2 regions of the Exiguobacterium sp. U13-1 genome follow, and region 1 is predicted to be linked to the other one. Evidence: riboswitches for the same ligand, from Rfam matches in the RefSeq annotation. Region 1 holds a riboswitch; the other holds the start of a gene.

The links. A riboswitch is a leader RNA that binds a small molecule or an ion and turns the genes downstream of it on or off. The one in region 1 is predicted to bind S-adenosylmethionine.
Region 2: another riboswitch for S-adenosylmethionine. It lies ahead of ESP131_RS01900 (amino acid permease); the one in region 1 lies ahead of mtnK (S-methyl-5-thioribose kinase).

The regions. Positions count from the first base shown of each region.
Region 1 covers NZ_CP015731.1:888,222-904,336, forward strand. Annotated here, with positions in the region: gene ESP131_RS04615 (ZIP family metal transporter) at 1-491, opposite strand, end outside; gene ESP131_RS04620 (YolD-like family protein) at 543-872, opposite strand; gene ESP131_RS04625 (Y-family DNA polymerase) at 856-2,178, opposite strand; gene ESP131_RS04630 (pentapeptide repeat-containing protein) at 2,354-2,992, shown strand; gene ESP131_RS04635 (MBL fold metallo-hydrolase) at 3,061-3,816, opposite strand; gene ESP131_RS04640 (arsinothricin resistance N-acetyltransferase ArsN1 family A) at 3,877-4,365, opposite strand; gene ESP131_RS04645 (1,2-dihydroxy-3-keto-5-methylthiopentene dioxygenase) at 4,490-5,026, opposite strand; gene ESP131_RS04650 (methylthioribulose 1-phosphate dehydratase) at 5,043-5,663, opposite strand; gene ESP131_RS04655 (2-hydroxy-3-keto-5-methylthiopentenyl-1-phosphate phosphatase) at 5,660-6,319, opposite strand; gene ESP131_RS04660 (2,3-diketo-5-methylthiopentyl-1-phosphate enolase) at 6,316-7,506, opposite strand; SAM riboswitch class I at 7,577-7,678, opposite strand; SAM riboswitch class I at 7,884-7,987, shown strand; gene mtnK (S-methyl-5-thioribose kinase) at 8,067-9,233, shown strand; gene mtnA (S-methyl-5-thioribose-1-phosphate isomerase) at 9,230-10,279, shown strand; gene ESP131_RS04675 (sugar ABC transporter substrate-binding protein) at 10,291-11,373, shown strand; gene ESP131_RS04680 (sugar ABC transporter ATP-binding protein) at 11,370-12,878, shown strand; gene ESP131_RS04685 (ABC transporter permease) at 12,875-13,879, shown strand; gene ESP131_RS04690 (AAA family ATPase) at 14,245-15,201, shown strand; gene ESP131_RS04695 (DUF58 domain-containing protein) at 15,198-16,115, shown strand, end outside.
Region 2 covers NZ_CP015731.1:361,795-377,909, forward strand. Annotated here, with positions in the region: gene mmuM (homocysteine S-methyltransferase) at 1-902, opposite strand, end outside; gene ESP131_RS01900 (amino acid permease) at 877-2,280, opposite strand; SAM riboswitch class I at 2,358-2,459, opposite strand; gene ESP131_RS01905 (polysaccharide pyruvyl transferase family protein) at 2,569-4,035, opposite strand; gene ESP131_RS01910 (ketopantoate reductase family protein) at 4,242-5,156, opposite strand; gene ESP131_RS01915 (GntR family transcriptional regulator) at 5,339-6,055, shown strand; gene gntK (gluconokinase) at 6,048-7,589, shown strand; gene ESP131_RS01925 (GntP family permease) at 7,614-8,960, shown strand; gene gnd (decarboxylating NADP(+)-dependent phosphogluconate dehydrogenase) at 8,981-10,381, shown strand; gene ahpC (alkyl hydroperoxide reductase subunit C) at 10,604-11,167, shown strand; gene ahpF (alkyl hydroperoxide reductase subunit F) at 11,182-12,711, shown strand; gene ESP131_RS01945 (hypothetical protein) at 12,755-13,324, opposite strand; gene ESP131_RS01950 (ECF transporter S component) at 13,575-14,117, shown strand; gene ESP131_RS01955 (malate:quinone oxidoreductase) at 14,163-15,656, opposite strand; gene ESP131_RS01960 (cryptochrome/photolyase family protein) at 15,901-16,115, shown strand, end outside.

The DNA of each region.
Region 1 (16,115 bases):
CCGAGTGCGAGGGTCAAGGCACCGGCGACGGTCGCCCCGTCCATGTTCAAGGCGGCGGCACCGAAAGCGACACCAATCGCAAGACCTTCGGGAATGTTGTGCAACGTGATCGCAAGAAACAGCAACGTCGTTTTCTTGAGTCCTGTCGAAGGACCTTCCGCTGTCTCGAGTGGTGCGGATAAGTGCAAATGCGGTGTAACGAAGTCGAGGAGACGGACGAAAAATCCACCGGCGAGAAAACCGATGGCGGCAGGAATCCAAGCGATTCCACCATCCTGCTCCGTGAACTCGATCGCAGGAGCAAGCAGCGACCAAAATGATGCGGCAATCATGACGCCAGCAGCAAAACCGAGCATCATGTTCATGACGCGTTTTTCAATCGTCGTAAAGACGAAGACGAGTGCCGCACCAAGTGCGGTTAACCCCCACGTCATCATTCCGGCAAGCAATGCTTGCACGACGACGGGGAGGGAAGTAAACCAATCCAACATGACTATTCCTTCTTTCCGGGCACGATTTAAAGCATCCATCTGTATGAGAGCTTACCCGTTTTCGATCCGGACGATTCGTGTGAAGGGAATTTCAATGACTTCACGTCCGCGCAGAAAGAGAACGGAACGTTCGGGTTCTAGTCGTTCCACGAAACCGACGACCGTCACGTAGCTACTTTCCTTATAATACGTGATTTCAAGTTCGTTTCCTTCTATTAAAGCTTCTTGAAGCAGAAAGTGCCATGATTCTTGCAACTGTTCATCAATTTCAGGCAAGTCGAGCTGATGCATCTGGACATAATATTCCCGCAACAGTTGCAAATGTTCCGGCATGAGAAAAGGAATCCATTTTAAATTTCCTCGATCACGATACGCTGTCATGAAGATCACCTCCTGGATGACCGCCGACGAAACGAAGACGACGTTTGGCGACACTCGTATCAAGAAACGAGACAGCGAGGCGAATCGTCCCTTTTCCATAGCGAAGATTGACAACATCCATTGCTTTTAATAAACGTCGCCGTTTCCAGAGTCGCGTATTATCCTCGAACAAAGACAACTGTAAGGTGCCTTGATCGGCAGTCAAATGTCCCACTGCGACGGATAAAAAACGAACAGGTTCTCCGTCGAGCCAATTCGGTTCGAATAATTGTAAGACGTGACGCAGAATGATTCGTTCATCGGATGTCGGATAAGGCAACCGCACTTGACGGGAGAAACCACTTCGGACGACGTTTCGAGAATAGCGGACGCCGATGTGAACGGTCCAGCCGACTTGATTCGAAAAGCGACAACGTGCGGCAACATCCTGCACGAGTTCATTGAGCACATTCCGAATGCTTTCGAACTGATAATAGTCCTGCATTAAGGTCACACCGTGTCCGATCGTCCGTTGAGGGGCTTTCTCGAACAGATGACGAGGCGCAAGAAGTGTCGGTGACGCGTCAAGACCCCAAGCGTGGTGCCATAGTTCGGCACCGATGACACCGAATCGTTCGTGCAACTCTTCGACAGGGCGCATGGCAAGATCACCGATTGTTTCAATCCCCATCATCTGCAGATGTTGTTCCATACGGTGTCCGACCCCCCACATCTTCCGAATCGGAAAATCATGAAGACGTCGTGCGACGTCGGCATATCCACATCGCGCGATGCCTTCTTTTTTCCCGATTAAATCAAGGGTCAGTTTCGCGATGACGTTATTTGGACCAATCCCGATCCGGACGTGGATGCCGGTCTGTTTCAGGATCGCTTCTTTAATTTTGAGGGCAGCTTGCAGGTCGGAACCAAATAGGCGATCGGTTCCGGTCATGTCAATGAAGCTTTCGTCAATCGAATAGACGCGGATCGCTTCAGGTGGGGCGAATTGGTGCAGGACATCAAGGACACGAATTGACGTCTTCATATAAGCGAGCATGCGTGGTTCGACAAGTTGAATCGTGCGACGAACAGCGTATGGCAATTGCTCGATTTCATATAGTCGACCGGCTGTCTTGATTCCTAGTGCTTTTAAGGCAGGGGTGGCAGCGAGAATGACGGATCCGCTTCGTTTTAAATCGGAGACGACCGCTAGGCGTGTCGTCAAGGGAGGGAGATTGCGATACTGGCATTCACAGCTGGCGTAGAAGGACACACTGTCGACGCAAAAAATCCGTTTATCTTGTGGTAAAACGACGGAAGGAAACATCTGAATCACTCCTTTACATAAAAGAACGTATGTTCTTATTTTGGTTTCCTTGACTATAGCATGGTCTCAAAGTGTCTCAAAATAAAAACTGTTGGAAAAAGGGGAATTCGAACGATTTTCCCTCATATAAAAGAAGTTTGATACACTAAGGGTGAGAAAAAAGGGGGAACCTTCATTGAAAGAGACCAATATCCGTTTACCAGAATTACCGAAAACGCTTCAGCTAGAGACCTTCGATCAAGTCGAAATCGATGACCCGTATCTGAAAGGAGCGCGTTATGAGAAAGAGTCGATGCCAAGTGAACTGACAGAACGTATCGATGCCTATCAAGTGTGTTTTCAAAATGTCTCGTTCGCGAATCTCACCTTTGACCGTGGCTCGTTCGAAGATATCCATTTTGAGCAGTGTGACTTAACGGGATGTCACTTCCAAGAAACTCGTTTTCACCGTGTATCCTTCGTCGGATGCCGGATGACGGGTGTTCAGTTCGAAGATTGTACGCTGGACCATTTGACGATTCAGGAAGGACTTGCGGATTACGCACAGTTCATTCGCAGTACGGTCCGTCACCAACACTGGAGCGAAACGACGATGAAAGAAGCGCAGTTCTTCGAAGTGAAACCGACCCAGTGGAAACTCGAAGCGGTCCGGCTTACCGATAGCCAGTGGATTGAAACACCGTTAAAAGGTCTCGATCTCCGGCAGACGGAACTCTCTGGTATTACGATTGATCCGCGATTTTTACCAGGTGCCGTCATTACGGAAGAGCAAGCAGTCGCCTTTGCTCGCTTGTTAGGTCTTGTCATTCCATAACAAAAAGAAGTCCTGCTTTCGATTTTTACTCGAAAAGCAGGACTTTTTTTTAGTGAAGGTTACTGTTCTTAAAATGACATCGTTTCGCCATCCTCTGGAATCAGGAAATGGGCAGAAAGGTGGAAGGCGGCTAAAAAGTCAGCAATCATATCACGTCGCAAGAGACAGTGGTTGACGGACTCGAGGTGCGAGACGATGATCGTCGCTTCCGCCGCCGCTTCGTGTACGGCAAGGAGATCACGCTGTGACATCGTGATCGGCTCTCCGGTCAAGAACTGGGCGGCGCCACTGTTGACGACGATGATATCGGGTGTATGTTGTTCGATTGCATGCGCGACCTCGTCGCACCAGATCGTATCACCGGCGATATAAAGTGTTGGTTCGTCCGGATGGGTGAGGACGAGCCCAGACACACGTCCCATCCGTTCGCCGATTTCACCGACACCATGCTGTCCACCTGTTCGATGGACCTGGATATCACCGATCGTTACACCGGAATCGAAGGAAGAAACGTTCGTGAAGCCGGCTTCTCGAATGTGCTGCGCGTCTTCTTCTTGCTGCGCATAGAGTGGCAAATGCTTGGGTAGAAGTTGTTTTGCAGCATCATCGAAATGATCGGCATGCAGATGCGTGACGAAGACAGCGTCAGGATCGAGCAGTGTGTTGACATCGACCGGTAAGTCGACGAGTGGATTAGCGACGGCATTTGGTGTTTGACCGAAGGGAGGCAAGCTGCCTTTTTCGCCGAGGAACGGATCAATCAATAAGACTTGATTGGCATACGTGACAACGAGTGTTGCATTACGAATTTGTTGAATATCCATTAGGTTCATCCTCTCTCAATGACTCGGATTAACTATTCCCCGTCTGGCATTCAATGAATCCTATCGCAAGCGTTTCTCCATCGCCATGACGTCGACATATTCACCGTTCAACTGTCCTTGCTCCTTAAACGTTCCGACGATCCGGAACCCGGAGCGGATATAGAGTTTTTGTCCGATTTTATTGAATGGGAAGGTGAAGAGAATGAGTTTATGCATCTGATGATCACGGGCGTGTTGCTCAGCCGTTTCAAGCAAACGTGTGCCAATCCCTTGTCCACGATGAGTCCGGGTGATATAAACCGAAATCTCACCGACGGATGCGTAGACAGGACGCGGATTATACGGATCGAGGGAAATGAAGCCGAGGACACCTGTGTCATCTTCAGCGACATATCCGGCATATCGATCGGTGCGTTCCGCATACCATTGGGTCATGAAGGATAAGTCCTTTTGGTCGGTTTCAAGCGTTGCGATCCGATCTTCAATGCCTTCGTTATAGATGGCAAGAATCGCTGGTAAGTCGTGTTCCGTTACGGGACGAATATGCATGACGCTCACTTCCTCATCGCTTTTCCTTCATTATATCGGTTACGTATCAATGTAGTGATATGTTTGTGCGATAAGAAAAGCACTGATTCCCTTCATATGAAGGAAAACAGCGCTTTTATCGATCTTAAGAGACCGTTGACGTCTCATTCTCGTAAATCGGAACCCAGCCGTCTGTCGTGACGAAGATCCGAACAGCGACGACTTTACGATCGTCTTGAAGCGTAAAGTAGTGGCGTGTGTTAACAGGAACGGAGATTAAATCACCAGGATTGAGTTCGATGTTATAGTAGCCGACTTCTTCGTCTTTGATCGCGAAGACGCCATGACCGCTGACGATGAAACGAACTTCATCATCCGTGTGATGATGTTCTTTCTGGAAGTTGACGAGCAACTCATCAAGGTTCGGTGTCGTATCCGAAAGTGAGATGATATCAGCTGTCTGATACCCACGACGTTCTGATACGTCTTTGATTTCGGGAGCGAACGTATCGAGAATCGTTTGTTTGTCTGCATCCGTCAGTGTGAAGTTCTCAACGAGAGGCGCTGGAAGTTTCGAAACGTCCCACTGTTCGTAAAGAACGCCGCGTGACGCAAGGAAGTCAGCGACTTCCGTTTGATCCGTATACCGTGTGTTTGTTTCTTGGAATAAGACTGTTGCCATGAGATAATTCCTCCTTTTAATGAATGGATTGACGGCATGATTGCAACGTCAACGTGTAATTGAATAAAAACTCGAAGGCTTCGAGGTGTTTCTTTGCTTCAAAGGCGGTCGGTGCCCAGACTGTGATCCCGTGATTGCGGATCAGGACGGCACCACTGTCTGCTGTGACATGCGGTGCAAAAGCAGCGGCAAGTGTCGGGATGTCCGCATGATTTGGAATGATCGGCACCGTGACCGTTGCATCTTCTTCCCACTTACCGAGTGCCTTGATGATTTCCTGTCCGGAAAAGGTGATACTGCCTTGATCGCCATAGAGTTCCGAAATCACATTGTTCGCAATCGTATGGACATGCAGGGAACAACCAGCGTCCGTTCGATTGAACACCTCGACATGGAGCAATGTCTCAGCGGAAGGACGCCCGGATTGCTCACCGATTAATTGACCGGTCGCATCGACATGAACGAAGTCGTCAGGAGTCGTCTGCCGTTTATCTTTTCCGCTTGCCGTCACAAGGAATTCAACCGGAACACCGGACGTCCGAATGGCGAGATTGCCACTCGTACCAGGGAACCAATCGCGCGCCGCAAGCTCTTGTTTGATGGCGCGTAGCTCTTCATACCGTCGCATGAATGTCATGTTGTCACCTCCGTTCGTGTTAAATCATGAACGATATCGTGGAACGTCTCAAACGGTGTATAGGCGATATCGTTTTCTTCACACAACGTGATCAGATAATCACGGGCATAGACACGATCTGCTTGTTTCGCGAGTTCGAAGTCCGTCACCGAGTCGCCGATGACGATGATGATGTCACCGTCTTTACGCAATGTCCGGGCAACGGATGTTTTACAACAGCCGCACCCGTTCGTGCAATGGGCATCGCAGGCGTTTGGCCAATCGATATGGACGAATGGACCACTGAAATCGGCGACGTTACAGTAAATCTGTTCTTGTTCAAGGAATGGCGCTAAGATTGGTTCGACGAAAAAGTCCATTCCACCGCTGACGATCGAAAAATCGATTCCTTGACGACGACTGTACTGAAGTAACTCCGAAAATCCGTCGCGAATAACGGCGCGCTCCAATAAAAAGTCAAGATAAGACGTTTTCCCATCAGATGACAGAAGTGCGAACATTTGCCCGACGCCACTCTGAATCGATAGCGTCCGGTCGAGTACGCCGCGTTTCAACGGTTCGAAGTCACTCGCTGGCGCAAATGCCTGCATGAGTGCGATGATGTTATCCTGCGTCGTCACCGTACCGTCGAAGTCACAAAGAATCCGTACGGTCATGACTTGATCCCCCAAGCGTCGAGGGCGATCCGTAATTCTTCATGACGCGATGCTGCCGCCGATAGGGATTCATTTGCGAGTGCCGCATCGAGTGCCTGACGGAAAGCAATGACACCAGCCGCAGCACCTTGCGGATGACCATGTACGCCGCCGCCGGCGTTGATGACGGAATCGATACCGAAGTCCCGTACGAGTTGAGCGACGAGTCCAGGATGAATACCAGCTGAAGGAACCGGGAAGATCGATTTCGTCTGACCGAGACGGGTCGCTTCGACCGCGATGCCACGAGCGACATCCTTTGGCAAAGCGACATTGCCGTAAGGAGACGGGAATAGCGTCAAGTCTGCTCCAGCAGCACGCGGTAATGTGCCGAGTAAGACAGGAGCTGCGACTCCGTGATTCGGGCTAGCGATCAACGCACCGCTATATGCTGGATGATTGAAGATCGGAACGTTGATTTCCGGATCACTCGCCAGTTCGCGTAAGACGTCGAGTCCGTATGTGAAGGTATTCAGCAAGAATGCGGTCGCTCCAGCATCAATCAATCGCTTGGCTTGATCCTTGAGCGTAAAGACGGGACCACTGAGTGTGATCGCATATAACGCACGTTTACCGGTCCGGTGGAAGTGAGCATCGATGACCTCACGTCCGATTCGTGCCCGGTCAATCGTCGGTGTCAACGGATTGTCGTATAGGATCTCATCGTCTTTGACGAGGTCAATCCCACCAGCGAGTTGTCCTTCGAGTTGATCACGAAGGAACGATAAATCCCGTCCGATGACTCCTTTGAAGATGCTCATTAATAATGGGCGATCTTCGACACCGATCAAGGAGCGGACCCCTTCGATCCCGAATTTCGCACCTGGAAAGTCCGACGTAAATGTATCGGGTAATAGCAATTCCGTTAGTTTGATTTCACCGTCGAGTGAGAGTTTCCCGAAGACGGTCGTCAGAATCGCAGAAAAGTCGCGCGACACGTTATGTTCCGGATAACGAATCGTGATATATCCTTTGCCATCGCGCTCTTCGGTATGTACGACTTCCCCTTTGAACGAGGCGAGTTGTTGTTGTTCGAGATGATTCAGTTCCGTCCAAGAACCGACTGTCAGACCAAGCGCGAGTTGTTCAGCGCGTTGCTCGAGTCGATCACGGGCAGTCAATTGATAAGTAGCAGTGATATAAGCCATGTCTTTCCTCCTTCAACAAAAAAATGGTCTCTCGTCAGTGACAAGAGACCATGAATAATTCGAACGTGGACTCTTATCTGTCAGCTTAGTAGCTGCAAGAATTAGCACCGTGCCAAAAGGTCGGTTGCTGCGACATCGTAGGGCTTGTCCCTCCGTCTGCTCTTGATAAGAATTGGATGAAATTGTGAAATCTAATTGCAATTTTTACATGAGAATCGTCACTTGTCAAATTATTTTTAGAAAATTTATTTTTTTGAAAATACTCTTTCTATATATGGCATGAAAACGATATCGATTTCTGCTTGATTTCGATTTGACAGCGAGGAAGTCGATTGCGTAAGATTCAAATCAATATCACACACGACAACTACATACGACTCTTATCGCGAGTTGGCAGAGGGAATTGGCCCGATGACGCCGCAGCAACCGACCACTAGGCACGGTGCTACATCCAACAGACGTTTCGTCTGAGAGATAAGAGGACGCAGTGACTTTCCTGCGCCTCTTTTCGATGACGAAAAGAGGCGCTTTTTCGTGTATTACATTAGGGGGAAACTGAGATGACATACAAAGCATTCACAGAACAGGACGCGATTGAACGGGTCCGCTCATTAGGACTGATCGGCGACGGAGCCGTCGAAGCAGAAGAGATTGGCGATGGGAATCTTAACCTCGTCTTCCGAATTCGAGAAGGTGAACATCGATTGATTCTAAAACAAGCACTCCCGTACGCAAAAGTCGTCGGTGAGAGCTGGCCATTATCGCTCGAGCGGGCGTGGATTGAGCAATCCGCACTCCGTGAATTCGCCCGGCATGCCGTGCCGTTCGTACCACGTGTTTTTCATGCTAGTCACGAAGAGGCGTATACGGTCATGGAAGATCTTTCACATCTGACGATCGTTCGGACTGGACTGCTCGCGGGTGAACAGTATCCGTTGCTTGCGGAACATATCGGTTCTTATCTCGCTCGGACTTTATTCCATACATCGGACTTTGCGCTTGGTCCGGTTGAAAAGAAACGTGTTGCTCGAACGTACTACAATCCAGATTTGTGCGATATCACAGAAAAACTGATCTTCACAGATCCGTTTCATGACGCGGAGACGAACGAGATTGAAGCCGGACTGGAGGAAGAAGTGGCACGTCTTTGGGCAGACGATGAGTTAAAACGCGAAGTCGCAAAACTCGAAGCACTCTTCATCACGAAAGGGGATGCGTTGCTACACGGCGATCTACATACAGGAAGCATCTTCGCTTCGGCGACGGAAACGAAAGTCATCGATCCAGAATTCGCCTTCTATGGTCCATTCGGATTCGATGTCGGGCAATTCATCGCCCATCTTTTCTTCGCGGCATATCCAGATTACCCTACACGACGTGACGCAAGAATCAAGGACATCGATACGTTCTGGCTGACGTTTGCTTCAACGTTCCGTGCCTTATGGGAACGGGAAGCCGTCGAACCATTCCAGGCATCGGGACTTGTTGATGATGTACTGAGTACGATTTTACAGGATGCCCTTGGCTTTGCCGGTTGCGAATTGATTCGGCGGACGATCGGTCTCGCACCAGTCGCTGATTTAGAATCAATCGATTCAACGACGGAACGCTTAGAGCGAAAACGTCACGCCCTCCGTCTAGGAGCAGCGTTAATCAAACGTCGGACAGAATGCCGGACATTTGATGATTTACGAAACTTTGACGTAACGGAGGAGTTAAGCCGATGAGTGCATTTGTTCAAAGTATCCGTTACGAAGACCGTGTCTTGACGATTCTTGATCAGACACGTCTACCGCAGGAAGAACACTATGAAGTCATTACTGATCTTGCGCAAGCAGTTGAGGCAATCAAACAATTGCGTGTCCGGGGCGCACCTGCGATCAGCCTATTCGGTGGATTCGTACTCGTTCAGGAAGCGTACCGGTTTGAAGCAGAACTGTCGATCTATAAGCAAGCTTTGCTTGAGACATCAGCGACGTTACTCGCGACACGACCGACGGCCGTCAACTTACGAAATGTCCTCGATCAATTGAATCCAATCATTCAAGACGGAACGTCGGTAGAAGAGATCCGTGAACGGTTGGAAAAACGAACAGTCGCCTTATATGACCAGGATGCGCAGACGTCACGTCAAATCGGGATTCATGCGTTGGAGTTGTTCCAGTCAGGCGACCGGATCCTAACGATTTGTAATGCTGGATCGATTGCGACTGCTGCTTACGGAACGGCACTTGCGCCGTTCTATATCGCAAAAGAACGTGGCATTGAATTATCCGTTTTTGCGAGTGAGACGCGACCGTTACTGCAGGGGGCACGGCTGACAACATGGGAGCTGCAACGTGCCGGCATCGATGTCACATTGATCACGGACAACATGGTCGCTCATACGTTGAAAGAAAAACAAATCGACGCGATCATCGTCGGTGCTGACCGGATTACACGAAATGGGGATACAGCGAATAAAATCGGAACATTCCAATTGGCATTGCTCGCGCAAGCCTTCGATATTCCGTTTTACGTCGCGGCACCACTCTCGACGTTCGACTTCTCGCTCGTTTCCGGTGAAGCGATTGAAATCGAAGAGCGTGATCCGCAGGAAGTGACGGCAATCCAAGGTGTCGCGACAGCACCAGCGGGAGTCGCTGTCTTCAACCCAGCGTTTGATGTCACACCACACACATTAATCACGGGCATCATCACGGAACTCGGTGTCATCACGCAACCAAATGAAGAAACGATTGAACAATTAACAGGGCTTCAACCCCTCGGATAAGGAGATATGTCATGAAAAAATTAGCTTACGCCGTCCTAGCACCGGCACTGTTACTAGCGGCTTGTGCGAATGGAGAAGCGACGACGACGAAGGTCGTCAAGGATGTACCAAAAGGGGTTCAATCGGACGTCAAGATCGCCGTCATCCGCAACCTGGCATCGGACGACCATACGAAACAATTCCTTGATGGCGCACGAAGTGAAGGGGAAGCACTCGGCTTTAAAGTCAGCACGTTCATTTCAGAAGGGAACGACGTCAAGTTCAAGGAGCTTGTCGCGCAAGCGATTCAGCAAGATTATGATGGGCTCATCATCTCGCACGGCAAGGAAGACTACGCCTATGACATGATCAAACCGGCGGTCGATAAAGGACTGAAGGTCGTGACGTTCGATACGGTCACGAAGAAAAAAGGAACGGCGCTAAAAGGTGTGACGGAAACGTTCCAAAACGATCATCAACTCGCGAAGCTATCGCTCGATGAAGTGACGAAGGTGACGGACAAAAAGCCGGTCCGTGTCATCAAACTGTGGTTCGGACCAGGTTTTGCCCCACTCGATCGTCGTCAGGAAATCTATAAGACGTACGAAGCAGATGGCAAAATCAAAACGCTTGAGACGGTTGGACCGACAAACTTCCAAGACGTCCAAGGGGATATCGCAACGAAGATGAATGCGATTCTCGCGAAATACCCGAAAGGAAGCATTGATGCGGTTTGGGGAGCATGGGACGAAGTCGCAAAAGGGGCATACAAATCGCTTAAGGATAATAAACGTCAAGAAATTCCGTTGATCTCGATCGATGTCTCGAATCAGGACATCAACTTGATGCGTGAAAAGGGCAGTAACTGGGTCTCGACGAGTGCGGTAGATCCATTCTTGATTGGACAAACGGACATGCGATTACTGGCTAAGAAAATTGCCGGCGAGAAGACGCCGGATAGCTTTGATCTCGACGCAAAACTCGTGGAGCAGAAGGCGTTGAAGCAGGATACGACGATGTACAATCTCGATACGATCATCAAAGGTTGGAGTACGTCGGATAAATTCAATGAGCCGTGGATGGACCGGTTGCGTGACGTCCATAAAAAACAATGACGTCTACCAATCATCACTTGAAGATGACTGGGATTTCATTGGCGTTTCCAGGAGTGCAAGCCTTAAAACAAGTCTCGTTTGAAGTGAAATCCGGTGAAATCCACGCGCTTGTCGGTGCGAATGGTGCCGGTAAGTCGACATTGATGAAAGTCTTATCCGGAGCGGAAACGGCGGACGAAGGAACGATCCGTCTCGACGGGAAGGAGTTGTCCATCACGTCACCGCGTGATGCGAAACAGATTGGGATCGACCTCGTCCAACAAGAGGTCGATGTGGCGCTTGTCCCGTATTTGACGGTCGCTGAGAATATCTGTCTCGATCTGTTGACGGACGGAACGATGACTGGCTTCGTATCCCAGCGCCGTTACATACAGCGTGCCAAGGAAGCGTTAGCGACATTACAGGCGGATATTTCCGTCAAGACACGCGTCGAGGAGTTGCGGCTTGCTGAAAAGCAACTCGTATTGATTGCCCGCGCCCTCGTCCAAGAACGCCGTTTTTTGATTTTGGATGAACCAACGGCACCGCTCAGTCAGGCGGAAACAAGCCATCTCTTTTCAGTCGTGCGTCGTTTAGCCGAACGAGGGCTTGGGATCATCTTCATCTCGCATCGTTTACAGGAACTATATGAGATTTGCGACTCCATCTCGGTCATGCGCGACGGTCAACTCATCTCGCGACATCTTTTGACAGACATCACGAAGGAAGCTGTCGTTGAGCAAATGCTCGGGCGTCAGCTTACGTCTGTTGCGAAAACGTCACGGGTAAACGCGACGAACGTACTGACGGTCGAGAGTGCCACGAATGCGGACGTCCACGATATTTCCTTGACGGTTCAAGCAGGTGAAGTCGTTGGTATCGCGGGGCTTGTCGGTGCCGGTAAAACGGAATTATGCAAAGCATTGTTCGGTGATCGCCCGTTTCAGGAAGGGGAGGTTCGTATAGGTGGAAAAGCCCATCGCCTTCGCGATCCACAAGCTGCGATTCAAGCGGGCATCGGTCTCGTTCCTGAAGAACGGCGAAAAGAAGGAATTCTTGTTGCCGATTCTGTCGCAGAAAACCTGACAGCAGCGGCAGCTCATGATTTCGTCAACCGCTGGGGGCTGATGGATCGTCGCAAAGAAGCAGATCAGGCATCGAAATGGGTCAAGGAGCTCGGTATCAAAGTGGCAGACGTGAAACAGGAAGTAGGTCAACTATCCGGTGGGAATCAACAAAAAGTCGCCATCGGAAAATGGTTACTGACCGATGTTTCTGTACTCGTCTTGGACGAACCGACAAAAGGTGTCGACGTCGGAGCCAAACAAGACATCTATCGTCTGATTGACGGACTCGCGCAACAACAAAAAGGGATCCTTTACGCGACGAGTGAATGGGATGAACTTTTGACCGTCACGGACCGAATCTACGTCATGTTCGATGGACGGATCGTCCATGAAACGAAGACGGCGGATACATCAGAAGAAACCTTGTTGTGGTATGCGACAGGAGGAGGGCAACGATGAATGAGGTAGTATCAAAACAAACGAACCGAGGGAAGGGTTTACGTCCCGTCCTCGGATTCTTGAACGACTGGGGGATCGTCCTCGCGATCCTTGCCCTCGTCCTGTTTTTTGCGACGACGGCTCCGACATTCCTACAAGGAACGAATTTGATCAATATTTTACGCAGTATCTCAATCGTGACGATCATCGCGATCGGCTTGACCGTTTCTTTGACGGTCAATGGATTTGATTTATCGGTCGGGTCGACCGCGACGCTTGCGAGTTCTTTCGTCGTTTCATTTTTCGTCTGGTACAGTCTGCCGCTCGGTGTCTCGATTGGTTTAGCACTTCTCTTATCTCTTAGCGTTGCTCTGGTGAACATCTTACTTATCGTCTGGTTTAAGATTCCGGATTTGTTTGCGACGTTAGCGACGATGTTCATCGTCGAAGGTGTCGCGATGACGTATACCGGTGGTGGTTCAATCAGTGCCGGAATGCCGCGCCTGGACGGTACACCAACAGTTGGCACGATTCCGGAGGCATTCGCGAAAATCAGTCAGGCGCCTTGGATCATCGTCATCATGCTCGTCGTCGTCGCTGTGACACACGTCTTCTTAAGTCATACGCGACACGGTCGTTTTCTCTATATCATCGGTGGGAATCCGGAAGCCGCACGGCTCACAGGAATTCGTGTCAACCGCTACCGGGCACTCGCGTATCTGATTGCTGGATTACTTGCGGCAATCGGTGGAATTTTACTTGCGTCACAAGTCGGCTCATCGCAAATCAATGCTGGTTCGGGTTACTTGATGCCGGCAGTCGCAGCGGCATTCATCGGCTCGTCGTTCGCAGGACAAGGGAAACCCAATGCACTCGGCACACTCGTTGGGGCTTGTCTCGTCGGGATTCTTGAAAATGGTCTCGTCATGTTGTCTGTTCCATACTATTCGTTGAATATCATCAAAGGGCTCGTCCTTGCGGCTGCACTCGCGACGACCTATGCGCGATATCGTAAAAAATAATTAAAATTCGACGTTTCGTTTATAACATATTCGGTAATATTCAATATATGAAAGGATGGTGATGCACATGAATGATTACCAATGTAGAGGGAACGATCGCATGTCGCTTCTGAAAGAAGAGGATCACCGGACTTGACGAACGTTGTCCATTGACACGGATGTATTCGTGTTTTACGTGCAACCGCACGGTTCAAGAACGGATCACGGCATGTGTTCGTTCCTGAAACAAATAAGGGGGAAACGCTACGGCGTTCCCCCTTTTTCATGTGCTAGAAACTGCTCGTATTTCTTTAAAAGCGTAGCGGAATATGAGATGATATAAAAAGTCAGAAAATTCAACTACTACGAGAGCAAGGGGCCTGACAATGCGAACATACACTAAGGAGATTCAAGCGATTATCGACAACGTAGAGAAAGTCATCATCGGTAAGGAAGATGTCATCACACAATCATTGGCAGCACTACTAGCGGGCGGTCACGTCCTATTAGAAGACGTACCGGGAGTCGGGAAGACGATGCTCGTCCGTGCGTTCAGCCGATCGATCGGGTTGACCTTCAAACGTGTTCAGTTCACGCCAGACCTACTTCCGTCAGATTTGACGGGTGTATCGATGTATAATCAGAAAACAAGCCAATTCGAATATAGACCGGGTCCTCTAATGGGGAACATCGTCTTAGCCGATGAGATCAACCGAACGTCACCAAAAACTCAATCTGCCTTACTCGAGGGAATGGCGGAAGCGAACGTCACCGTCGATGGTGAGATCCATACGCTTCCGAATCCCTTTTTCGTCATGGCGACACAAAACCCGATTGAACATGAAGGAACGTATCCGTTACCAGAAGCACAACTTGACCGTTTCCTCGTCAAAGTCAAAATGGGTTATCCTGATTTCCACCAAGAAATGAAGTTGCTCACGCGTTTTGAACGGGATGAACCGATCGAGACACTCGAAGCGGTGATTGGTCGCGAGCAATTGCTCCAGATGAAAGAAGAAGTCAAGAATGTCCATGTCTCACAGCCCGTCAAAAAGTATATCGTCCATCTCGTCCAAGCGACACGGACGAATGGGTCACTCTACCTCGGCGCGAGTCCTCGTTCTTCGATCGCCTTGATGAAGGTCGCGCAAGCGTGGGCGTACATGGAAGGACGCAGTTTCGTTTTACCGGATGATGTCAAACATCTCTTGATTCCTGTCCTGTCACACCGCTTGATTTTGACAGCAGACGCCCGCTATCACGGTCAATCGTCGGAACGGATTTTAGAACAAATCAAAAAAGAGGTTGCTGTACCAATCCAACAAGACGTGGAGTCCCTATGACGAAGTGGCAAATTGGTTGGCGTTACGCTGTACTCCTTTTGACGACGGCTGCTTTATGGACATATGCGCGCGTCGATGGCGGAAATGTCGCTTCCTTGCTGTTTTACGTCATGGCTGGTCTGACCGTCTACTGGACGCTCTTCCTCGTTTGGCCCGTTACGCAGGCACTTGCGACACGCGAAGTATCGAACAAGATGCTCGTTGCCGGAACCGATATCCCTGTCTCTTTACGGGTTCGTCGACGTTTCCCATTTCTTGTCGGAGCCGTCGAAGTGACAGAGGCGATTCCGAATGAGCTTAGCGAAGAAAAACTCGATATCACCCGTCCACTCCGTGCCCATTACCGGAAGACAGAGCACATCGATTATACGATCCCATCGATTCGCCGGGGAGTCTACCAGATTCCAGGCTGTATCGTCGAAATCACGGATCCGTTCGGGCTGTTCAAGCGCAAGCGGATGTTTCCGGTCGAGACGTATCTTGCGATTGAACCCGCGCGCCTTGCCGTGCAACTTCCGCACGAGGAGGACCGCGGAGATGGGGGAATATCCCCTGTATCACTTGATCTTCGTCAGTCGTCCTTTACTGTCGTCGGGGTTCGAGAATACGTCAGTGGTGACCGGATGAATCAGATCGACTGGAAAGCGACGGCGAAACGTCAAGGCTTGATGACGAAGACGTTTGAGCGAGAGCAGGAACGGGAGACGACAATCGTCTTCGATGAAGGAACGGAAGCGGGTGAAGCCTTCGAGCGCGTCATCTCAATGCTGGCAGAAGCGACGGATCAGCTGAACAAGCGACGGCTGAGCTACCGCATTCACCTCGTCGGACATGCCGTTCAATCGTTATCGTTACCACTCGAAGGAGCGAAACTGACGCATTACCTGATGACGGCGCAACCGAGTCGGACGCGG
Region 2 (16,115 bases), 530 kb from region 1:
ATTTGTGCGATGTGTTCAGGTGACGTTCGGCAACAACCACCGATCAATCGTGCCCCTGCCTCATACCATGTCTTCGCGACGGTTTGGAACGACGTACACTGATTCGTACCCGACCATGTTTTTGCGACCGGATCATAGACCTCACCAGAGTTCGGATAGACGATGATTGGCACGTCCGTCAACGCCTTGACGTGACGGATAAAGTCAGTCGCGTAAGATGCCGGAAAACAATTTGCACCGATTGCTGCCAGTTGCGGGTGTTGTCCAACCGTCTCAATACACGTCGCAAGTGCCGTTCCTTCACTGATATGTGTCGCATCTTGAAGCGAGAACGTCAGCCAAGCAGACACTTCTGGGTACGCTTCAAGTATCCGGAACAACACGACCGCTTCCTCGAGCGACGGAATCGTCTCGAATGCCAGCAGATCCGCTCCTGCTTCAATCAACGCTTCGATACGTGGTCTGTGAAAGGCTTCTAGCACATCTGCTGACACCCCGTAATGACCGCGATACTCAGAGCCATCTGCTAAGTAGGCACCATAAGGACCCACTGATCCCGCGATTAATGCGTCACTCTTTCCGCTACGCGAGCGTGCATTTTGCGCCAAGGTGACTGTTTTTCGAATCAGCGCCTGTGCTTCCTCTGTCTTAATATGACGTTGCTTGAATCCTTCAATACTTGCTTGATAGCTTGAAGTGATGGCAACATCGGCACCTACTTCAAAGTAGTCACGATGGACGTGTTCGATCTGTTCCGGTGCTTCGATTAAGAGACGTGCTGACCAAAGCGGGTCGTTCAGGTCGAATCCCTTCTGTTCAAGTTCGGTTGCAAGGGCACCATCTAAAATGAGAAAGGGAACTTCCTGTAATCGTTGATCAACTGGATTTTTGATTCGGGACATCTTCAACACTCCGTTTCTGAGAAGAATTCGTGAACGCATGAACGACATAACAGATCACGATGAATGGAATACCACAGTACAAGGCAATGCGTTGGGTCGGATCAAATCCGATACCAATCAGGGAAATCAAACAAACGACGAAAGCAACGATCGGGACGAATGGAAAGAGTGGTGTGCGATAGACCAATTCGTCGACCGTATGCCCTTCACGGAGGAATTGTTTCCGGAAGCGATACTGGGCAACGCTGATACTCATCCAAACGACGACGACAGCGAGACCGGAAATCGAGACGAGCGCAATATAGACACTTCCTGCTGCATAGATGCTAGACAGCAAGGCAAGTCCTCCGCCAAGCATGCTGAACAATACGGCTCGTAGTGGCACCCCATTTGGCGTCACCTGGGCGAAGAAGCGTGGAATCATGCGTTCGTTCGCAAGCGACCAGAGCATCCGAGAGGCGGCGTAAAGTCCAGAGTTCGCTGCCGACAAGATCGCTGTCAAAATGACGAAGTTCATCACGTCTGCTGCGTAAGGAATTCCGATTCGTTCAAACACGGCGACGAACGGACTTTCGAGTACGCCTTTCCCTTCCGTTGGCAACAAGACGGCTAACACGATGATCGTACCGACGAAAAAGAGAACCAGTCGTAAAATCGTCGTCCGGATCGCAAGCGGAATCGTCCGTTTCGGATCGACTGCTTCACCTGCTGCTACACCGATCAGTTCCGTTCCCGAGTAAGCAAAGTTCACGGCAAGCATCGTCATGAAGATGACGAAAGCGCCATTTGGGAACAACCCGCCTTCGGTTAACGAAGAAAAGAATGGAGCCGGACTACCATCTTGCAGTGGAATGAAGCCGACGATCGCTCCCGCACCAAGTAAAATGAAAGCAATGATCGTCACGACCTTAATCGCTGAAAACCAAAACTCGACTTCAGCGAACACGCGGACCTTCAAGACGTTGATACCAAGGATCATCGCAGCGAATAAGGCGCTGAACACCCACACCGGAATCGACGGGAACCAACGTTGCATCAAAATACCTGCTGCCGTGAATTCTGAACCAAGGGCGACCGTCCACGTCAGCCAGTAGAGCCAGGCGACTGTGTAACCGGTACCGGGTCCGATGTAATTCGTTGCGTATTTATGAAATGAACCGGTTTCCGGCATGTGCACGGCGAGTTCACCGAGACTTAACATAACTAAGTAGACGACGACTGCCCCAATCAAATACGACAAAATCGTCCCGACCCGTCCTGCTTGTTCTAACGTATAACCTGTACTTAAAAACAATCCTGTTCCAATGACACCACCTAACGACAGCATAATCAGATGACGTGATTCCATCTTGCGTCGAAAAGCCCCACTCGTTTTCATGAATTCGTTTCCTCCTCATTCCACCTATTTCAAACAAAAAACGCATCCTCACGGATGCGTCGGTCGACAATTCGGAAATCTTATCGATCGGGTGCAGCACCCGCAGGAATTAGCACAGTATCTTTCGACCTGTTGCTGAGGTTTCATAGGGCCAGTCCCTCCACCTCTCTGGATAAGTATGTAATTGTTCCTAACCCTATCAAGTCTTTTTCGAATTGTCAACACAATTCAGAATACTTCTACCCAAAAAACATTCCGCATCGTATCGTTCCGGAATGTTTGGAGGTCTTATTTTTTGGCGAATAAATCCGCTGTTTTCAAGGCTGCACGAACCGCTTTCCGGTTCAATGTCCCTTGCTGATGTTTCATTTTCTTCGTTTGGGCAGCCAGTTGCGCTTTGAGCGCCGCAATCTCTTGATCCTTTTGAGCCGTTCCTGTTTGTTTCTGCAATGCTTTGATTTTCTTATCTTTTTCAGCTAATTGTGCTTTTGTTTGTTTTTGCGCATCCGCAATCTTCTTCTCTTGTTCCGGGAAGAACCGTTCGAAACGGGCGACTGCTTCTTCAAGACTTACGCCAGAAATCGGCTGGACTGGTGGGAGCAACTCAGTTTGCGCCATTTGACGGTCAAACGGTACATTCTCAGGATAGTTCGTCTCTTGATAGATATGCTCAAGATCATTCACGTTCAAGAAGTCAACGAAGTTGTCGAAGTTACGCGCTTGAACACGTGCTGGACTTTGGAAGTCAGCGTTGGCTACGATGTCGGATAATTGTGTATCCGCTTTGATGTCGTTCGCCCAAATGTGCGTCAATTGATGGTAATCCGTCAATTCGCGCATCCGTGCATCTTTTGGAATGAGGATACTCGGCGTACCCGCAAGCGTCGCTGTGATGTTTCCGTGCAAGCGCGCACCAAAACTAAGGTCTGCTTGTCCGATGAAATCGAACCATGTCTGTGCGTTCAAGAAGAAACGGACCCGATCATTCATATAAGCAGGATCCGACATCTTCACCGGATAGTTCGTCACTGAAAGATCTGCGATCGGGTGCGTTCCTGTGTACGTTAACTTCAGTTCCTTCATCCACTGGGGAATGAAGTAATGATTCGGGTATTCTTCCATTCCGCGTGTAATGAAATCAAGGACGTTTTGTGGAGCCAAACGTGACGAGTTGACCGTAATCATCGACTCAGGTGTGATGTTCGTTTCACGGATGTGCAAGTCGCGACCAAACGCGTACATCGAAGGACATCCAATGACACGATGATCGATCCCTTCGCGGAAACCAAGACGTGTTAAGTATTTCGATGTGATCTCTCCGCGAAGACCAAGCATGCTTGAGCGCTCGAGAACGGCACTGACGAATGCTTTAACATCTTCATCGAATGGGAATCCACCATCTAAGTCTGGTTCAAACGGTGCACGTAATCCTACACCGATGACGACGACTGGAATCTTTAATTTTTTGATGAGACGTGTATATTTCCGTAACGTCGGTACGAATTCTTTTCGGAATGCGTCCGCTAACGGAATGACATAAAGATCAAAGTTGGCATTGATTTCGTCTGCCCGTTCTTCGTCGTAATAGTAATAGTCAGGTGTAATCGTCGTACCTTCTGTCATCAACGTCCGAAAGATACTGTATTGATAGATAAGATTTCCAACGTTTCCTCCAATGGAATTATGTTTCATCAAATAAGGAGCATCGAACTGTTCGAATGGTGTCATACCTGCACGAATAATAATACGTTTCATAATGGATAAACTTCCCCTCTCGTCTGCTTCATTCGTCCTCGCAAGAAAAAAAATACGGAAAAATATATTATCAGTTTTTTTCAATCTCATTAAGAATAGATGAATTTTATTTCGGAAGTCAACGATTCCTAAGGGAAACAGGTCTTTCGTCATCAAAACGAAACATTTGCATTACTCCATAATTTTTCTAAAATAGAAAAATGTAACTATTTAATCGTTTTGAGATACATGCGCAGATTCGCTTCGACTAATTTCAAGGCATTCATCTGATCAGTCGTAGAAGGCTTCAATAACGCACTGAAAAAATGTTCCACTTCGACGGGCTGACCCTTTTCCATGTCCCGTAACATCGACGATTTCATCGTGTTTTCCATTCCATGCATCTGTTTCAACAGCACCGCTTCTACATCGTCATTAAAGACTGCGCCTTGTTCTTCCATCGCCTGTTTCGCTTCCTTCATGACGTCTAGGATCATTTGACGCCCGACAGCTTCTTGCCGAATCGGACCAATAGCTGAGCGAAATAGCGTCGTCACGCCGGCGAATGTCGAAATGAAGAGATACTTTTGCCACATGTCATCCATGATATGCATCGAGTACATCATTGGTGCCTTCGCTTTCGCAAAACACGCTGCGATCTCCTCTAGACGCGCTGTTGGTTTACCGGTTCGTGAACCAAACAACAGCCGATGGGACGGGCTTGTCTGTAAAATGCGCCCTTCTGCATCAAGCGTCGACTCAATGAAGCAAAGACCTCCTAGTACTCGATCTTCTCCAAAGACTTCTGTTAACCGTCGTATGTGTTGCATGCCGTTCAACAAAGGAATGATGTACGTCTCGCTCGAAACGAATGGCGCAAGGTCCTGTAGGACGTCATCTAAGTGATAGGCTTTCGTCGAAAGCAAGATGACATCAAATGCACGATCCGGTCGCATGTCTCGTGTTATCAACTGAGGTGTAATCGCGATATCACCATGAGGACTAGTGATGTGTAGTCCTGTTTTTTGTAGTTGTTCATATCGATTCGGACGGACAAGGAAGGTCACCTGTTCTCCTTGCTCAGCAAGACGACCTCCGAAATATCCTCCAACTGCCCCTGCACCTACAACTAACATGTTCATATGTACTACCTCCTCCTTACCCGTTCTGTGCGTTGCTTACTCCTTCACCCTAACATATTTGGAACCGATTTCCTGGTTTCTGCGTGGATCGATTCGTTTTAAGTTAAGCGTTTGCATTTTAGAAAAAAACGTATATACTAACTTGTATACAAGTATACTCACTTTAGAAATCAGGTGATTCCATGTCAGAACTGTTATACCCCTTGAAGTGGTTAGCAAAAGCTTCCGCCGGAGATCGTGTCGCACACGAGCTACGGATGCGCATCATTTCAGGAAAGATTGAAAGCGGTACCATTTTATCTGAGAACAAATTAGCCTCTGATTTTTCAGTCAGTCGCTCGCCTGTCCGCGATGCGTTAAAGGTCCTTGCATCCGAACAATTGATTCGTCTCGAGCGAATGGGAGCGGTCGTCGTCGGTTTGTCCGAGCGCGACATTCAGGAAATCTATGATGTCCGGCTACTCATCGAAACGTTCGTCTTCGAACGACTCGTTAAGATCGAACGGTCTGAACTTGTCCGTGAACTCAGTAAGATTCTCGAAATGATGAAGGTTGCCATCAAATATAAGGATGCCGATGAATTCTCCTTCCAGGACGTACTTTTTCATGAAACGATCATCCGCTCGATTGATCATGGATATGTCAGCATGATTTGGCAAAATCTCAAACCGGTCATGGAAAGTTTCATCCTCCTATCGATGCGGGTACGATTCGAGGAAGACATCGAAGACTTCGAACGCATCCTCGCGAACCACGCCTTGTACATTGAAGCGATCGAGACAGGGGATCGTGAACGGATGGTCGCTTCCTTACATCAGAACTTTGATGACGTCCAGGAAGTCGAAGATCTCTGGAAAACGCAACAAATGATGTCGAAAGGAGTCGATTCACATGACTGAATACATGTTAGGCGTCGATATCGGAACGACGAGTACGAAAGCGGTCTTATTTACGACAAAAGGAGAGGTCATCGGACAAACGAACGTCGGTTACCCGCTCCATACACCGAACCGCTCGACGGCGGAGCAGGATCCGGAAGAAATTTTTGATGCTGTACTCGAAGCCATCCGTTTGATCACGAAGCGTTATCCGAGCATGTCACCGAAGTTCGTCGCGTTCAGTAGTGCCATGCACAGTTTGATCGCAATGGACGCACAGCATCAACCATTGACTGCCTGCATCACGTGGGCAGACAGTCGGAGTGAAGCATGGTCGAACAAGATCAAGGAACAATATGGTCTATCGATCTATCACCGGACCGGGACACCGATCCACCCGATGTCACCGCTCAGCAAAATCAGTTGGCTCGTCGAAGATCGTCCGGAGCTCCACGCTCAAACGAAAAAATATGTCGGGATCAAGGAGTTCGTGTTCCAAAGACTGTTCGGCAGATATGTCATTGACCACTCTCTTGCTTCAGCAACCGGTCTCTTCAATATTCATGAATTAGGCTGGGATACGGGCGCGTTACACGTTGCTGGCATCGATGCGAGCTACTTATCAGAGCCGGTACCGACGACGACGTCATGTACTGGACTGAATGCCGATTACGCACGACAAATGGGACTTTCCATCGATACGCCGTTCCTAGTCGGTGCCAGTGATGGTGTCCTTTCTAACTTAGGTGTTAACGCGATTCGTAAAGGGGAAATTGCGATCACGATCGGGACAAGCGGCGCCATCCGAACGATTATTGATCGTCCACAGACCGATGAAAAAGGACGAACGTTCTGTTACGCCCTGACCGAGGACCACTGGGTCATCGGTGGTCCTGTCAACAATGGCGGAATGGTCTTACGGTGGATCCGAGATGAACTCGCTTCAGCAGAAGTCGAGACAGCAAAACGCCTCGGCATCGATCCGTACGCCGTCCTGACGAAGATTGCCGAACGCGTCCGTCCAGGATCCGACGGGCTATTGTTCCATCCTTACTTGTCCGGCGAACGAGCACCACTGTGGAATCCGGATGTCAGCGGTTCGTTCTTCGGTCTGACTCTCTCACACAAAAAAGAGCATATGATCCGGGCAGCACTAGAGGGTGTCATCTACAATCTGTATACCGTCTTCCTCGCCCTCGTCGAGTGCATGGATGGTCCCGTGACACGGATTCAGGCAACAGGTGGCTTTGCCCGGTCTGAAGTCTGGCGCCAAATGATGGCGGACATCTTCGAGTCGGAAGTCGTCATTCCGGAAAGTTTCGAAAGTTCATGTCTCGGTGCTTGTATTCTCGGACTGTATGCGACTGGGGAAGTCGATTCGTTCGAAGTCGTCTCCGAGATGATCGGGGAAACACATCGCCATGTACCAAATGAAGAAGCGATGCATGAATACCGTCAGCTCTTACCAATTTTCATTAGTCTGGCCCGGACATTGTCCGAGGATCACAAACGAATCGCTTCGTATCAACGGAGTTTGATTCAAGAAGAAAACTAACATAATCTTTTGGGGGAAGTCATCATGCCATTAGTCATCGTAGGAATTGGGATCGTTGCGTTGCTCGTTCTCATCATGGGGTTGAAATTAAATACGTTTGTCTCACTCATCATCGTTTCCTTTGGCGTTGCATTACTGCTCGGCATGCCGCTCGATCAGATCGTCAAGACGATTGAAGCCGGTATCGGCGGAACGCTTGGTCACCTCGCACTAATCTTTGGTCTTGGTGCGATGCTTGGAAAGCTGATCGCTGACGCCGGGGGGGCGCAGCGAATCGCGATGACGCTTGTCGCCCGATTCGGGGAAAAGAACATCCAATGGGCGGTCGTCGTCGCTTCATTCATCATCGGGATCGCACTCTTCTTCGAAGTCGGACTCGTTCTTTTGATTCCAATCGTCTTTGCGATTTCACGTCAGCTCCGCGTCTCGATCCTATATCTCGGGATCCCGATGGTCGCAGCGCTGTCCGTCACGCACGGATTCTTACCGCCACACCCGGGTCCGACTGTCATCGCCGGGGAGTATAAAGCAAATATCGGGGAAGTCTTACTGTATGGTTTCATCGTTGCTGTTCCGACGGTCATCATCGCCGGTCCTATCTTTACAAAAATCGCCAAACGACTCGTTCCTGAATCGTTTACACGGACAGGAAACATCGCGTCACTCGGGGAACAAAAAGAATTTGATTTAGACGAGACACCAGGCTTCGGCATCAGTGTCTTCACGGCGATGCTACCGGTTCTTTTGATGTCGGTCGCAACAATCTTCACGCTTTTACAAGAAACACTCGGCTGGGGTGAAAACAGCGTCATCTCGGCAATCGAGTTCATCGGGAACGCCTCGACGGCGATGTTGATTTCATTACTCGTCGCGGTCTACACGATGGGGATCGCGCGTCAGATTCCGATGCAAACGGTCATGGAGTCTTGTACGACGGCGATCGCCCAAATCGGGATGATGCTATTGATCATCGGCGGTGGCGGTGCCTTCAAGCAAGTCTTGATCGACGGCGGTGTTGGGAAATACGTCGCACAATTATTTGAGGGATCAGCGTTATCTCCGATTCTACTCGCTTGGTTGATCGCTGCGATTCTCCGGATCTCACTTGGTTCCGCGACAGTCGCTGCCCTATCAACGGCAGGTCTCGTCATTCCGTTACTAGAGCAATCCGACGTCAACTTAGCGCTCGTCGTTCTCGCGACTGGTGCAGGTAGTCTGATCGCTTCACACGTCAATGATGCGGGCTTCTGGATGTTTAAAGAGTATTTCGGATTATCATTAAAAGAAACGTTTGCGACATGGACTGTGCTTGAGACGATCATTTCCGTTTGTGGACTTGGGTTCGTTCTTCTCCTCAGCCTCGTCGTCTAAAAAAAGGAGTCGTTCTACTTATGCAACATTCTATCGGAGTCATCGGTCTTGGTGTCATGGGCCGCAACTTAGCACTGAACATGGCGAGTCATCAAGAAGAAGTCGCCATCTATAACTACACACGTGATCTAACAGACGATCTCGTCGCACACGATGAAGGACTACCCCTTCATCCGTATTACGACATTGAAGCATTCGTTCAATCACTCGCTCGCCCACGTAAGATCTTCATGATGGTCACGGCTGGTAGCGCGATTGATTCAGTTATCGAATCGTTACTTCCGCATCTCGAAACAGGCGATATCATCATGGATGGTGGGAACTCTCACTTCCTCGATACAGAGCGTCGTTTCGACGAGTTACAACGCCACGGGATTGAATACATCGGTGTCGGTGTATCGGGTGGTGAAGTCGGTGCGCGGACCGGTCCTGCGATCATGCCGGGTGGATCGAAAGAAGCCTACGACCATGTCGCACCGATCTTGACGAAGATCGCTGCTCACGTCGAAGGAGATCCATGTTGTGTCTATATCGGTCCGAAGGGCGCTGGTCACTTCGTTAAAATGGTCCACAACGGGATTGAGTATGCTGACATGCAACTGATCGCGGAAGCATATAGCTTCCTCCGTTTCCGTCTCGGACTCGACGTCACGGAAGTTGCGGACATATTCGCCGAGTGGAATGCAGGCGAACTGAAGAGTTATCTGATTGAAATCACAGCGGACATCCTCCGGAAAACGGATGACGAGACAGGTCAACCGTTGATTGATGTCATTCTCGATCAGGCCGGTCAAAAAGGAACCGGAAAATGGACGAGCCTGCAAGCAATTGATAATGGCATCGCCTCTTCGATTATCACGGAAGCCTTGTTCGCGCGTTACCTCTCGGCTGTCAAAGAAGAACGCGTCGCAGCGTCTGCTGTCCTAAAGGGACCAGAAGACTTGTCAACGCTTGAGCGAGACGCGTGGGTCGAACGGATTCGTCAAGCGCTTTATATGGGGAAAGTTGCCGCATACGCGCAAGGCTTCACTCAGTACCGGACGTCGTCTGAGTTGTATGACTGGAACTTACGCCTCGAGGAGATCGCCTTGATCTTCCGTGGTGGATGTATCATCCGGGCCGACTTCTTGAACGTCATCAGTGAAGCGTTCAAAAATGATGCGAACCTCTCGAACTTGATGCTCGCCCCGTTCTTCGCTGAGAAAGTACAGGCGTATCAAGAATCGTTACGTCATGTTGTTGCTGAGGGTGCTTTGTCTGGTTTCGCTCTACCGTGTCTCTCGACATCGTTGACGTATTATGATAGCTACCGGACAGCGAATTCGAATGCCAACATGTTGCAAGCGCAACGCGATTATTTCGGAGCTCACACGTATGCTCGGACAGACCGCGAAGGCGTCTTCCATACAGACTGGCAATAAGAAATACAGATCCCGACTCCTGTTTCATTTAGGCGTCGGGATTTCTTTTTTTTGTTCACACAATCTTTCCTGAAATAAGAAATTGCCGATTATACCTTGACAAAAGTGTTGGTCTATATGAAATTAGTATTAGATTAGAATTATTCTAGTGTGATAAATACAGATTCCTTGTATGCACTAGAACAGATTCTAAATATAGAACCCTTGAGGAGGATTTTTATCATGTCTTTAATCGGAAGTGAAGTAAAACCATTCAGCGCATCAGCATTCCACAACGGAGAATTCGTTGACCTAACGGATGCCAACCTTCGCGGTAAATGGAGTGTCGTATGTTTCTACCCTGCAGACTTTACATTCGTTTGCCCGACAGAACTCGAAGATCTCCAAAACCAATACGCAACACTCAAAGCGCTTGACGTTGAAGTTTACTCTGTCTCAACAGATACGCATTTCACACATAAAGCATGGCACGAAACATCAGAAACAATCGGTAAAATCGAGTACGTCATGATCGGCGACCCATCACACGTCATCTCACGTAACTTCGAAGTCTTGAACGAACAAGATGGTCTTGCTGACCGCGGTACGTTCATCATCGATCCAGACGGCGTCATCCAAACGGTTGAGATCAACGCAGGCGGCATTGGTCGTGATGCGAGCACGCTCGTCAACAAAATCAAAGCGGCACAATACGTACGTAACAATCCAGGCGAAGTCTGCCCAGCGAAATGGGAAGAAGGCTCTGCAACACTCACACCAAGCCTTGACCTCGTCGGAAAAATTTAAGGAGCTGATTCGCGATGGCTTTAGCACCAGACATTAAAGCACAACTCGCGCAATACCTCGAGCTTCTCGAAGGCGATCTCGTCCTAGCGGTTAGCGCTGGGACAGACGCCGTCTCGCTTGAGATGAGCGCACTCGTCGAAGAGATTGCAAGCATGACACCACGCATCTCCGTCGAGCAGGCAAGCCTTCCCCGGACACCAAGTTTCACAGTCAACCGTGTCGGTGAGACAAGCGGCATCACGTTCGCGGGAATCCCACTCGGTCATGAGTTCACGTCCCTCGTTCTCGCTCTGCTACAAGTCAGCGGTCGAGCACCGAAGGTCGATGCGGACGTCATCAAGCAGATTCAAGGCATTCAAGAAACGTACCACTTCGAGTCGTACATCAGCTTGAGCTGCCACAACTGCCCGGATGTCGTACAAGCATTGAACGTCATGAGCATCCTCAACCCGAACATCAGTCACACGATGATTGATGGCGCGGCATTTAAGGCAGAAGTCGAACAAAAAGAGATCATGGCTGTTCCGACGGTCTTCGTCAACGGCGAAGCGTTCGGTAACGGACGGATGTCACTTGAAGAAATCTTGGCGAAGCTTGGCACAGGTGCCGATGCTTCTGATTTCGCTGATAAAGATCCATACGATGTCCTCGTCGTCGGTGGTGGTCCAGCTGGATCGAGTGCTGCCATCTATGCAGCCCGTAAAGGCATCCGGACAGGAATCGTCGCAGAACGCTTCGGTGGACAAGTCATGGATACGATGAGCATCGAAAACTTCATCAGCATGAAGTACACAGAAGGACCAAAACTCGTCGCAAGTCTTGAGGAGCACGTCAAGGAATATGGCATCGATGTCATGAACCTGCAACGGGCAACTCGCCTTGAGAAGAAGGACCTCCTTGAGCTCGAGCTTGAGAACGGTGCTGTCTTGAAGACGAAGAGTTTGATCCTTTCGACAGGTGCACGCTGGCGTAACGTCGGCGTCCCAGGCGAACTCGAATTCAAGAACAAAGGTGTCGCATACTGCCCACACTGTGATGGTCCATTGTTCGAAGGAAAACGTGTCGCAGTCATCGGTGGTGGAAACTCAGGGATCGAAGCAGCTATCGATCTCGCAGGAATCGTCAAGCATGTCACGGTCCTTGAATTCGCACCGGAACTAAAAGCAGACGCTGTTCTTCAAGAACGCCTCGCTTCACTTCCGAACGTCACGGTCGTCGTCAACGCACAGACGAAGGAAATCACAGGAACGGACAAAGTGAACGGCATCACGTACATCGAGCGCGAAACGAACGTCGAACGTCACGTCGAGCTCGAAGGTGTCTTCGTCCAGATCGGTCTCGTACCAAACACGGACTGGCTCGGTGAAACGGTGAGCCGTAACAAGTTCGGTGAAGTCCAAGTCGATCGCCACGGCGCAACGAACGTACCAGGCGTTTTCGCAGCAGGAGACTGCACGGATAGCGCGTATAAACAGATCATCATCTCGATGGGATCTGGTGCAACAGCTGCACTCGGTGCTTTCGATCACTTGATCCGAAATTAAATGAAAAGAGCGGAACTCAGACGAGTTTCGCTCTTTTTCTATTTCAATAGTAGATTTCACCAACGGATGAACAATGAAATTCTTTTGTGATGTGGTGCTTTGTTAAGATGCCTTGCTTCGCGTATGTACCACTGACTGTTACGACCATCGTTTGTCCTGCATCAATTCGGGTACCATCGAATCCTTTCTGTGTCCAAATGCCATCATTGATGGCTTGAGATGTCATCGAAAAGACATCAGAGAACCATTGTCGCTCACTTCGCTCCAAAAGTTCGGTTTCGAAATTCCCTGTGATCCGAACTTCTTTTCCACCTTGTGTTCGTTCAAGTGCTCGTTGACCATCTCCATAAATACTTAATTGAACACGCAACGGTTTTAACCGTTTGATTGTCCGTTCCTGAAAACGTTCCGGTGAAACCCAATCCTCATCTGCGAATTGATTTGCTGCAAGCAATGTGACGTCCGCATTTTCATGTGTCCGATTCAGTTCTCGCACGATTTTTTCATATGCTGCGTAATAGCGTTGATGTTGTGTCGTCTGATCCTTTGCCTCCGATGTGACTGGTGATAATGAAGCAAGTATGAGAACGGCTGTCGCGATCTGATATTTCATTGATTTCCCCTTCCTTTCGCTGTTCATTGTACGAAAAAAATGAGGAATAGATTCGAAAACGACAACCGTTTTAGAGATTTTTTCATTCAATACGATATCAATAGATTGTACGCTTCTAGAATTAAGAACAAATGAGGATTGTTCAGTCAATCTGACCCCTATAAATAATTCAAAGTTGACACTTTTGACTAGTCCAGTCATCTGATAGATTGAAGATATCTTAAAATCTATCATAAAGAAGGTTAGTCACATGCAAAAAGCAGCACCGTATTCTAGCACTCGTACCCGCCAGCTCGTCATCACTGCGATGTCAATCGCACTTGTTCTTGTTGCGACACTATTCATCAATATCAAACTGCCAATCGCTTCAAGCGGTGGTCTCGTTCATATGGGAACAGCGATGCTCTTTCTTATCGCGATTTTATTCGGTCCACGAACAGCACTGATTGCCGGAGCAATCGGTATGGGATTATTTGATCTTATCAGTGGATGGACACTCTGGGCTCCATTTACAATCGTAGCTCGAGGACTCCAAGGATATATTGTCGGGCGTATCGCCTGGTCTTCGCGATACAAAGGAGACAACCCTGGCTTAAATATTTTCGCAATGATTGTTTCTGCTCCTGTCATGCTTGCTGTTTACTATGTTTGTGAAGGTATTCTTTACAGCAACTGGGTCGCACCAGTCGCTTCAATTCCAGGAAACATCACACAAAACGTCGTCGGAATCCTCGTTGCGATTCCAGTCGGGATTGCACTGAAGAAAACGCGTTTCTTCCGTAACTTCCGCTAAATCCAAAAAACCGTCCGGCTCCTCGTAGAGTCGGACGGTTTTCGTTTAGCGAATCGGTTGACCTTGTTCAAGCTCAAGCGTTTTAGCTGTTTCGGCATGGATCTGTTCGAACAGCTCCGGATGTTCAACGAGTGAGATCCCGTAAGACGGAATCATCTCCTTGATTTTTGCTTCCCACGCCGGTAATTCGGACGGGAAACATTTCGCGAGTACTTCGAGCATGACGGGAACCGCTGTGGAGGCACCTGGAGACGCCCCGAGTAAGGCAGCGACAGATCCGTCGGCCGCACTAACGACTTCTGTTCCGAACTGGAGTGTTCCTTTTCCTTGTGGTGTATCCTTGATGACTTGGACACGTTGACCAGCGACGACGACGTCCCAGTCTTCCGTCTTCGCATTCGGGATGAACTCTCGTAATTCGTTCATCCGTTGTTCCGTCGACAAGAGGACTTGTTCGATCAGATACTTCGTCAATCCCATCTCTTTGGCTCCCGCAGCAAGCATCGTCAAGACGTTGTTCGGTTTGACGGACGCGATCAAATCAAGATTTGATCCTGTCTTAAGGAACTTCGGTGAGAAACCAGCAAACGGTCCGAAGAGGAGTGATTTCTTCCCATCGATGTATCGTGTATCCAAGTGCGGTACTGACATCGGCGGTGCTCCGACTTTCGCTTTTCCGTAGACTTTCGCATGGTGCTGTTCGATGATCTCAGGATTTTTACAGACGAGGAATAAACCACTGACCGGGAAACCACCGATCTGCTTCGATTCCTCGATGCCTGTTTTTTGGAGCAACGGTAGACTACCGCCGCCACCCCCGATGAAGACGAACTGCGCCATATGATGCTCGATTCGGTGATCGCGCTCATTCTTCACTTTGACTTCCCAACCACCGTCAACACGCTTCAAATCCTCGACGCCATGCTGGTAGTTGATTGTAACATCGTGCTGTGCGAGATATTCAAACAGGATTCGTGTCAACGCACCAAAGTTGACGTCCGTTCCTGAATCGATTTTTGTCGCAGCGATCGGCTCTGGTGACGTCCGACCGTTCATGATGAGTGGAATCCACTCGGCTAATTTCGCTGGATCCTCTGAATATTCCATTCCCGCAAACAACGGATTTGCTGATAGCGCTTCCAATCGTTTTTTCAGAAATTCGACGTTTTCTGTTCCTTCAACTATGCTCATATGTGGAATCGGCATGATGAATTCTTTCGGATTCGGCAAGACACCTTCCTTGACGAGATGCGACCAGAATTGACGTGACAGTTGGAACTGTTCATTTACTTTGACCGCTTTACCGATATCGATCGAACCATCGGCGTTTTCCGTCGTATAGTTTAGTTCGCATAGTGCGGCGTGACCTGTTCCTGCATTGTTCCACTCATTCGAGCTCTCTTCCCCGGCACTCGCGAGTTTCTCGAATACCTTGATGTTCATCTCAGGCGCGAGTTCTTTTAACAAGACCCCTAACGTCGCGCTCATGACTCCGGCACCAATTAAAATAACGTCTGTTTTTTTAGGCATACTGCTCATGATATCCTTCCTATCCCCGTTGATATTATGGACTACCTGTCATGAAAAACTTCCCCCTCATGACGACAACTTACCTTTCCATTATAACCCTATCATAGCTTGCACAGAAAGGAACTTCTTTTACATTCAGAAATGTGTAAAAGCGATGATTCAGGTAAGTTGATTTTCGTCAGCCGGCACACAATCAGGCATGACTTTGACGAAAAACGGTAATCATATAACGAAAGTAAAAGGAGGAACGCTCATGGCGACACGCTGGATATTCGGCAATCAATTGAATCACGATCTCCCCTTATTGCAGGAAGCAAACAAACAAAACGACGTCATCCTGATGGTCGAAGCGACTTCGCGCTCCAAGTGGAAGACGTACCATAAACAAAAGCTCGTCCTCGTCTTCTCAGCGATGCGACATTTTGCGGAAGAACTGCGCGAAAAAGGCTTCACCGTCGATTACCGGGA